DNA from 2 places in the Lactobacillus sp. ESL0261 genome. Region 2 is predicted to be linked to the other one. Evidence: riboswitches for the same ligand, from Rfam matches in the RefSeq annotation. Region 2 holds a riboswitch; the other holds the start of a gene.
What was found. Region 2 has a riboswitch for FMN ahead of F5ESL0261_RS04880 (ECF transporter S component). Riboswitches for the same ligand answer to the same signal wherever they lie in the genome.
Positions count from the first base shown of each region.

Region 1: linked by a shared signal. The riboswitch ahead of ribD (bifunctional diaminohydroxyphosphoribosylaminopyrimidine deaminase/5-amino-6-(5-phosphoribosylamino)uracil reductase RibD) and the one ahead of F5ESL0261_RS04880 (ECF transporter S component) in region 2 are both predicted to bind FMN.

Region 1 covers NZ_REHN01000002.1:191,038-195,253, reverse strand. The annotation lists gene ribA (GTP cyclohydrolase II) at 1-121, opposite strand, end outside; gene F5ESL0261_RS01385 (riboflavin synthase) at 133-738, opposite strand; gene ribD (bifunctional diaminohydroxyphosphoribosylaminopyrimidine deaminase/5-amino-6-(5-phosphoribosylamino)uracil reductase RibD) at 723-1,784, opposite strand; FMN riboswitch at 1,905-2,038, opposite strand; gene F5ESL0261_RS01375 (hypothetical protein) at 2,145-2,339, opposite strand; gene F5ESL0261_RS01370 (aspartate/glutamate racemase family protein) at 2,488-3,234, opposite strand; gene F5ESL0261_RS01365 (UDP-N-acetylmuramoyl-L-alanyl-D-glutamate--2,6-diaminopimelate ligase) at 3,248-4,216, opposite strand, start outside.
Region 2 covers NZ_REHN01000006.1:309,006-313,221, reverse strand. The annotation lists gene rpsA (30S ribosomal protein S1) at 1-104, opposite strand, end outside; gene cmk ((d)CMP kinase) at 178-852, opposite strand; gene F5ESL0261_RS04885 (LysM domain-containing protein) at 892-1,383, opposite strand; gene F5ESL0261_RS04880 (ECF transporter S component) at 1,488-2,174, opposite strand; FMN riboswitch at 2,257-2,371, opposite strand; gene F5ESL0261_RS04875 (pseudouridine synthase) at 2,401-3,120, opposite strand; gene scpB (SMC-Scp complex subunit ScpB) at 3,120-3,728, opposite strand; gene F5ESL0261_RS04865 (ScpA family protein) at 3,718-4,216, opposite strand, start outside.

The DNA.
Region 1 (4,216 bases), on a different contig from region 2:
CTGCTAAGCCAATCATATCCCCTTCAGACTCACGTTGAGGCGAATCAGCGACAATAACTAATCCACCTTTTAACATATGCTGTAATACTTTTTGCATTTTTTCATTCAATTGTTCTGTCATTTTTTTCTCCATCAAAATTCTTTTTCCCAAGCCTGAATCTGCTTAACTGCGTAGCGACCAATCATATCCACTTCAATATTTGCTTTATCACCGACCTGATAATGTGCAAGCGTAGTATTTTGGATAGTATAAGGAATTAAACTTACTCCAAAATGATTATTCTCTGCCATCGTGACTGTTAGACTAATACCATCAATAGCAATTGATCCTTTTTCAACAATAAAGGGATCATAATTATGTGGTACTTGAAATTCCAATTCAATAGAATTTTCGTTTTCAACTCGTTTTACCAGCTCGGCTGTTGTATCAATGTGTCCTGCAACAATATGTCCATCAAGTTTGCCGTTTAGCTCTAGTGAGGGCTCCAAATTTACCAAGCTTCCTTTTTGCAACTTGCCTAGATTAGTTCTTCTCATTGTTTCTGGCATTACATCAACTGCAAAGTCTTCTTCGCTCCAGTCAGTAATGGTTAAACAAATGCCGTTCACGGCAATACTTGCTCCTAATGGCAAATCTGCTGGCGTTAATGCAGAAGCACAGATGCCCAATCTGGCATGTTGCGCGTTAATTTCTAAACGAGTAATGGTGCCTGTTGCCTGAATTATTCCTGTAAACATTCTTTTCTCCTCACGCGTATTCTGATATCTTGATTGAATCTCTTAACATCCAAAAGTTGATAGTCACTTTTGGTTGCTGCAGGCTGACCAAACACAGCTGGTAAACCGGTGCCGCCTAAAACTATTGGGGCTACGTACGTTACTATCTCGTCCGCCAAACCTGCTGCCACAAATTGAGCCTGTACATTGCTTCCACCTTCAACTAACAACGATTGAATTTCATGTTCAGCCAAAAGCCGGATTACCTTTTGGGGTGTCCATTTGCTAGCAGTATAACAGCACACATTTTCTCCAACATTTTGAGTTAAGTTTGTTTCACTCAGTAGCCAAATTTGACCGCGAGCTTTAAATAATTGGCTAGTAAAATCCAGCTGATTGGCATCCTTAGTTAACACAATCCTAATAGGAGGATGTGGTAAGTTTTTTATTCTGACAGTTAACAGCGGATTGTCGATGCGTAATGTGTTTGCGCCAATTAAAATAGCTTGATTTTGCAACCGCAATTTTTGTACATCTACTTGAGCCGCATCCCCAGTCAACATTGTTCTTCTTTTGTCTGCAGCATTAATTTTGCCATCAATGGACATTGCATATTTAAGCGTTACAAACGGTCTTTTTTGCTGATAAAAAAAGTTATACGCAACATTTAAACTTTCAGTGCCACCAATAACCTCAGTCTGCACCCCATGATTTTTAAGATATTTAATGCCTTTGCCTGCTACAATTTGATGAGGATCAACCTGACCGATAACCACTTTTTTGATTCCGGCTTCGGCTACTTTTTTGCAACAAGGTGGTTGTTTACCATAATGACTGCAAGGCTCCAAGGTAACATATAGAGTTGCTCCTTGCGCTTGTTTAGGATCGGCTAAGTGCGACAGTGTATTTACTTCCGCATGTTCTTTACCAAATTGATGGTGGTAGCCAGTTGCTAAAACCTGATCATCTTTAACCAAAACTGCACCAACTAATGGGTTTGTCCAAGTCATTCCCTGGGCTTTTAAAGCTTCTTGGACTGCCATTTGCATATAATCTCTATCCTGCACTATTTCACTTCCTAAGCATTAAAAAACCTCGTTGATAAAATCAACGAGGCTTATTTTTTTATTCATCAAATAAGATTTCAGCGAAGTTTAATAACGACGCGAGTTTTCTGCTTAATCTTGTTTGTTCTTCTCCCATCCAGACTTTAACTGTCGGTACTAGACTTGCACTAGTTCCACCGCAAAACGCGGGTCACGGACTTCAATCATTAATTGTCACCGTCGGTAAGGAATTACACCCTGCCCCGAAGAAACCGTATTCAACTGTTTTTAGTATAATATAGTTATGCCCTATCGGCAATAGCAATTTATTGTTTTATATAATTAAATACATGATAAGCTCAAACTTAAATAAATTATTCCTTAAAACTTCCAATCAGACAAATGGAGAGGAATATTATTGTTTTTACCAAAATATTTTTTAAAGGCAGTGCCAAATGACGAATGATCTTTAAGATGATTGCAATAAGCGTCTCTGATACTCAAAATTGTTGTCACTGCTAAATTAGTAGTGACAATTATCAGTATGCTAATAAATATATACAAAAGATATAGCATCTTAGCCCTCCTATTTTTAACTGTATTACTTTTATAATACACTACTACTTAGTGATAACATTGTCAACTTTTTTTGGCAAAATAAATAGACTAACAATCAAATTGATTACTAGTCTATTTTAATTTAATATGTAAAACTTACGTTTTATTAATACATATATTTCTCTATAGCTGTTCTTGGATCCATTCCCGCACGTATTTTCAGTTCCAGTTCAATTGCTACGTCAGCCAAGATTACCTGTGGATCGATAACATTATAAGGATGATCTGGAGCTTTTTCCTGAGCCAGCGACAATTCAGTACAGCCAAGTAAAATCACATTGCACCCATATTGATCATGCATTGTTTGCAATATGTGGTGGTAAAGTTCGCCATTAACCACACCTTTTTCCTTGATATTTGAATAAATCAGTTCAGTAACCATTGGCTGGATCTCAGATCCTCCAATTTCAACCTCACGCCCTACTTCTTTAATCTCATCTTCATACAAATGATCGTAAATTGATCCTTCGGTGGCAATTAAACCAATTTTTTTCTCTCGTGGATAATCGGTTATAAACTTATGAACAGCAATGCGCATCATATGCAAAAAAGGTATGTCTGTCAGTTTGGCCAAGTCATCATAACAATAATGAGCTGTGTTACATGGCATTACAAAAAAATCAGGCTTTAGTTGTGCTTGCTGGAGCACATCCTCACGCAAAGCAGTGAAAAAATTGGGTTGGTTGTGATCTTTGATATAAGCCGTGCGATCAGGAACTTGGGCATCGTTAACCAAAATATAATTTAAATAGTCCTGATCATTAGTAATTTTGATGCGGTGATTAATCATGCGAACAAAGCTCTCCGTTGCGATCGTACCCATACCGCCAATAATACTAAAAAAATGTTTCATTATACCTGCTTTTCTAACTTCTAAAGTGCTCTTTTTGTCCTTCAAGTTCATCAATTGCTTCTTGTGCAACTGTAATATCAGAGGGATAAGGAGTATCCACACCGCGCACTTTTTGAAAACCGTCCTCACCTTTACCACAGATTAGAACAATATCTCCTTTATTTGACATACTGATAGCATCATATATGGCCTTTTTACGGTCAAGTTCTATTGTCACATCAACTTTAGAATGATCAATGCCGGCATCAATTTCCTGTGCAATTTCTTTTGGATCTTCAAATCCAGGGTCATCAGTAGTTAAAAAAGCTTTATCCGCATATACATTTAAACTGTGACTAAAGCCAGGTCGACGGGACACTCCTTTATCACCAGGCGCACCTACAACAACAATGATTTTTGGATTATTAAATTCACGTTGCATAAAGCCCATAAGTGCCATCATGGAAGCTTCGTTATGTGCATAATCTACAACCACTACACCATGGTCTTTGGTCACTTCTGTCTGCATCCGTCCAGGAACTGTTACTTGACTAATTCCTTTAGCAGCATCGTCATGATCCATTCCGGCCAGTCCGGCTCCAATTACTGCAGCCGTACCGTTTGATTCATTAAAGTCACCCAGCATCTTTAACTGGTAATCACCAGCTATTTTAAGCTGCTTTGCTTTGTCACTGACACATAATACCTGAAATTTAGTCTGAGCCATATCAAGTTTTTCGGTTGCAAACCGAAAATCAATTGTCTGTTTTAGGTTCGGATTGCTAAATTTTTCGTCAGCAAACAAGTAGATACTGTCTGGATCAGTAGTAGTCGTGGCAGCAGCATAAACTTCGTCAAAATGGTCAGTCTGAGCGTTAATAATACACTTGCGCGCATTAACCAATAACTGCAGTTTGCAGTGTAAATAATCAGCAAAGTTAGGATGCTCATTAGGTCCAATATGATCGGGTGAAATGTTTAAGAAAAAGCCTAAGTCATAAGT
Region 2 (4,216 bases):
TGACCTTCTTCAACGTCTAATACTTCAACATCTACAATATCTCCGACCTCAACTCCTTGCATTTGCTTTAATGCATCTAAAAATTGATTACTGTTTTCTGACATTATTTACCTCCCAATATCATACTCTAATTTTAAATGAAAGTTTGATATTTTTCTACTGTTTTATACCCTTTTTTTATAGTTTTTTTTGACTTTTTTTAATTTCTGATAAAATTGCATTTACCACTTGATCAACACTCATAGAAGTAGTGTCTATTTCAATAGCATCTTGTGCCTTTTTTAATGGTGAAATTTTTCGGTGTGAGTCCTTATAATCTCTTTCTGAAATATCGTGCTCAATTTCTTCAAGAGACTGATTAGTTTTAATCCCTCTTTCTTTAAAATCTAGCATTCTTCTTTCAGCGCGAGAATGAACTGAAGCAACCAAAAATATCTTTACTGCAGCGTTGGGCAAAACCGTAGTTCCAATATCACGTCCATCCATCACAACGTCCATTTTGCCGGCCATTTGCCTTTGCAGACTGACCATTTTTTCCCTGATTCCGGCTAATGCCGAAACTTGAGAAACATTGGCAGAAATATCAGGAGTACGTATTGCCTGAGTAATATCTTTATTACCAGCATATATTTTTTGCTGACTATTTTTAAATTTAAATTCAATTTTTTCATGATCAATGGCAGTTAAAATACCTTTTTCATTGCCGTAATCAATGTTATTTTCTCGTGCAATCCAAGTCGAAGCCCGATACATTGCCCCCGTATCAATATATGTAAAATTAAGCTTATGGGCGATAATTTTTGCTACAGTACTTTTTCCAGCTGAAGCTGGACCATCAATTGCTATTTGCATTCCAATAAAAAAGGGACTTAAGTCCCTGTCCTTTCTAAATTATCTAATTCGTAAAGTTTGTCCTGTATCCACCTGGCTATTGGGATCAAGTTGATTCAACTCTGCCAATTGGCCAACTGAAATGTTAAAATGGCGGGCAATACTAGTCAAGGAATCCCCTTCTTGTACGACATATTGTTTAATCACAACATGTTTCTTTTTAGGCTTTTTTGGAGTTTTTTTAGATGATTTTGTCTTTGTTTTAGCCTTGGCTTTGGTTTCTTTACTTTTTACAGGCTGAACCGTAGCCTTTTTATTAGTATCTTTTTTCTTAGTATTTTCTTTTCTGGCAGCTTTACGTACTTCAACTGCTTTTTCGTTTGAACCATTGTTTGATGCCAAATTATGAACCACAGGAACAAGACCGATAAGAATAACTACAATCAGAATTATCAAAGCAATCCAGCCTTTTGATACGGAAGAATAAGTTTCTACTCTCGACTTTTTTGGACGCTTATAATGCTGATATGGTTCTTTTGAGTTATTATTCATCTGAAAAACCTCCTTACCTAACCTGTTTAATTTTAGCATATTTAACATTTAAGTGGACAAAAAAATCGGTCATTTACTAGACCGATTTACAATATTTTTAAGATTTAATTTCTAAGATTAAAATTTTTCCTTACAAAAGGTTTGAAAGTTCTCAGAACAGTTTCAAATAGTAAATAAACTACGACGCCATTGATTGTTCCTTTTAACAAGTTAAATGGAACTATAATGCCAAAAATATATGCACTCATTGATGGAATGTGTAGCAGTTTACCCAAGTAAACCTTTTCAGTAAAAGAAAGTAAACCAGAATATCCATGTATTGTCGGCAAATTAGGTACAGTAGTTACTGCATAAAAAGGCGTTAAAACCAATGCATTCAGTACAGAAAGTACAAATGCCATAGCTATAATACCGAGAATAATACCTAAAATTGGTTTTAAATATTTTTTAGAAAAATTTTTCTCATCCTTGCTAATATTCTTTGTTAAATAATAAAATGGCAAAGCAAAAGATATTGAAGCTAAAAAAGCTGCTGACTGTCCTACCAAACTAGGTAAAGCAAAACCTTTATAAATTAAATTAATCAGCATTCTGACAAATGCAATAAAAATACCAGGTCCTGGTCCGAATAAAAATGTCCCAATTGTGATTACGACATCCGAGAAGTCAAACTTTAAAAAACTAGTTATCGGCAACGGTATTTCCAAAAGCATTAACACATAGGCAATTGTACCAATTAAAGTATAAGCCAAAATATTAACTAAATTGTTTCTGCTTTTCTTTTGCAAAATTCTTACCTCCAAAAAAACTCGGTCTGTTGCTCCTAGCAACAGACCGAGTAAAAGTAAGCTTAAGATCTTGGCTTTTAGTTTAGTCTGTCTTCTTTCATCTAGACTCTAACTATCGGTATCTCAATAGATTCCACCACTTGCGTGGGTCGTGGACTTACACCACCGGTCGGGACTTTCACCCTGCCATGAAGACAACAAACTTATTTATCAAATTTCACATACTATACTAATCTACGTTTTTTAATCTGTCAACTTCTTCATGAGACAATTCTCGGTACGTTCCTGAAATAAGAGAGTCAAGTGTAAGAAAAGCGTATTTCTCGCGTGCTAATTTTTTCTCCTGGTGGTGAACTGCCTTGAACATTCTTTTTACTTGATGATATTGACCTTCATGAATTGTCAATTGCACTATTTGATTGTCCTTTTTACGATCAGTCCTAATAACCTTAACTTTTGCAGGAGCACAGCGATGACGATCAATTTTAACTCCATGCTTCAGCTGACTGATTTCATCAGGCGTCAAAATGCCAGAAATCTTGGCAACATAAACCTTGGCTACATTGTTTCGCGGATGCATCAATAAATTGGCCAGTTCACCATCATTAGTCATTAAAAGTAATCCAGAAGTATCATAGTCTAGTCTGCCGATTGGATATAGTCGATAAGGCAAATCTTTAAAATAATCGACAACTGTTTTTCTCCCCTTATCATCATTTGCAGTTGAGACCACTCCTCTAGGCTTGTAAAAGAGATAAGTATGCAAACTTTCTCTTTCAATGGGCTCACCATCAACCGTAATATTACTAAAAGTATCCACTTTAGTACCCAGTTTAGTTACTACATTGCCATCAACAGTGACTCGACCTTCAGAAATCATTTTTTCAGCCTTGCGCCTGGAAGCAATTCCTGCCTCAGCAATTACCTTTTGCAACCGTTCTAAAACCATTATTTTGCTCCTTTTTGAGTTTTTGCAATATTTTTATCAGCTTGTCCTTTAGCTGCAAACAAATCTATTTCACCTTCACTATTAATGCTATCATCTTCGAAATCTTCTATTAATGGTAAATCAGCCAAACTTTGGTACCCAAAGTATTGCAAAAAATACTCACTTGTTACATATAAATTAGGATGACCCGGCGCATCTTTTTTTCCATTAATTTTAACTAATCCACGCCAGATTAAAGTTTGCAGAGCCCCAGATGAATTTACGCCTCTGATGTCATCTATCTCTACACGTGTAATTGGTTGCCGATAAGCAATAATAGATAGTATTTCCAATGCCGATTGACTTAAGCTCTTTGATAAATCTTTTTGAAAAAAATTTTCGATTGTTTTACTAACTTCTGGTCTAGTTGTCAATTTGTAAACATCATTAAGATGTTGGATTTGTAATCCTGAATCAGGATTTTTTTGTAATTTTTCTCGTAAATTTTTGCTTATTTCTCGCAATGCAGGTTTGCCAACCTGCAAAAGTTCGCATAAGTTGCTGCTTTCAATGCCATTATCGCCGGCAACATATAATAACGCTTCTAACTGCGCCATTTTACTTATCATTACTACCAACTCTTTCCAAGTTCAGGTCACCAAACATCCTCTTTTGTTTTACCCGAATTTTCTGTTTTTTACAAAGTTCAAGCAGTGCAAGGAACATACCAATAACATCAGATAAAGTTTTCATTTTTTGACAACAGGCAAAAAAACTTAACCGCTTGTTTCGTGCCAATTCCTCTTGCAAGAAAGTACTCATTTCTTTGACGGAAGTTTCCTTTACTTCAACTGAAACAATATCAGGCTGTCTGATTTTCAGTCTTTGTAAAATAATAATAAAAGTATTAGCTAATTCAGTAGAAGTAATTTGTCCTTTTGGCAAAGGCTGAATTTTTTTGCTTTCTGGAGCACTTTCCTCTTTAGCAGCAGTAATTGGGACTTCCTCATTGCGCTTTTTGAAGTATGCTGAAACTTTTTTAAAAACCGAGTAAGTAATAAGCTGCTGTACTAATTCATCTCTTGGATCCTCTTGTTCATCATTTTCTTCAGTAAAA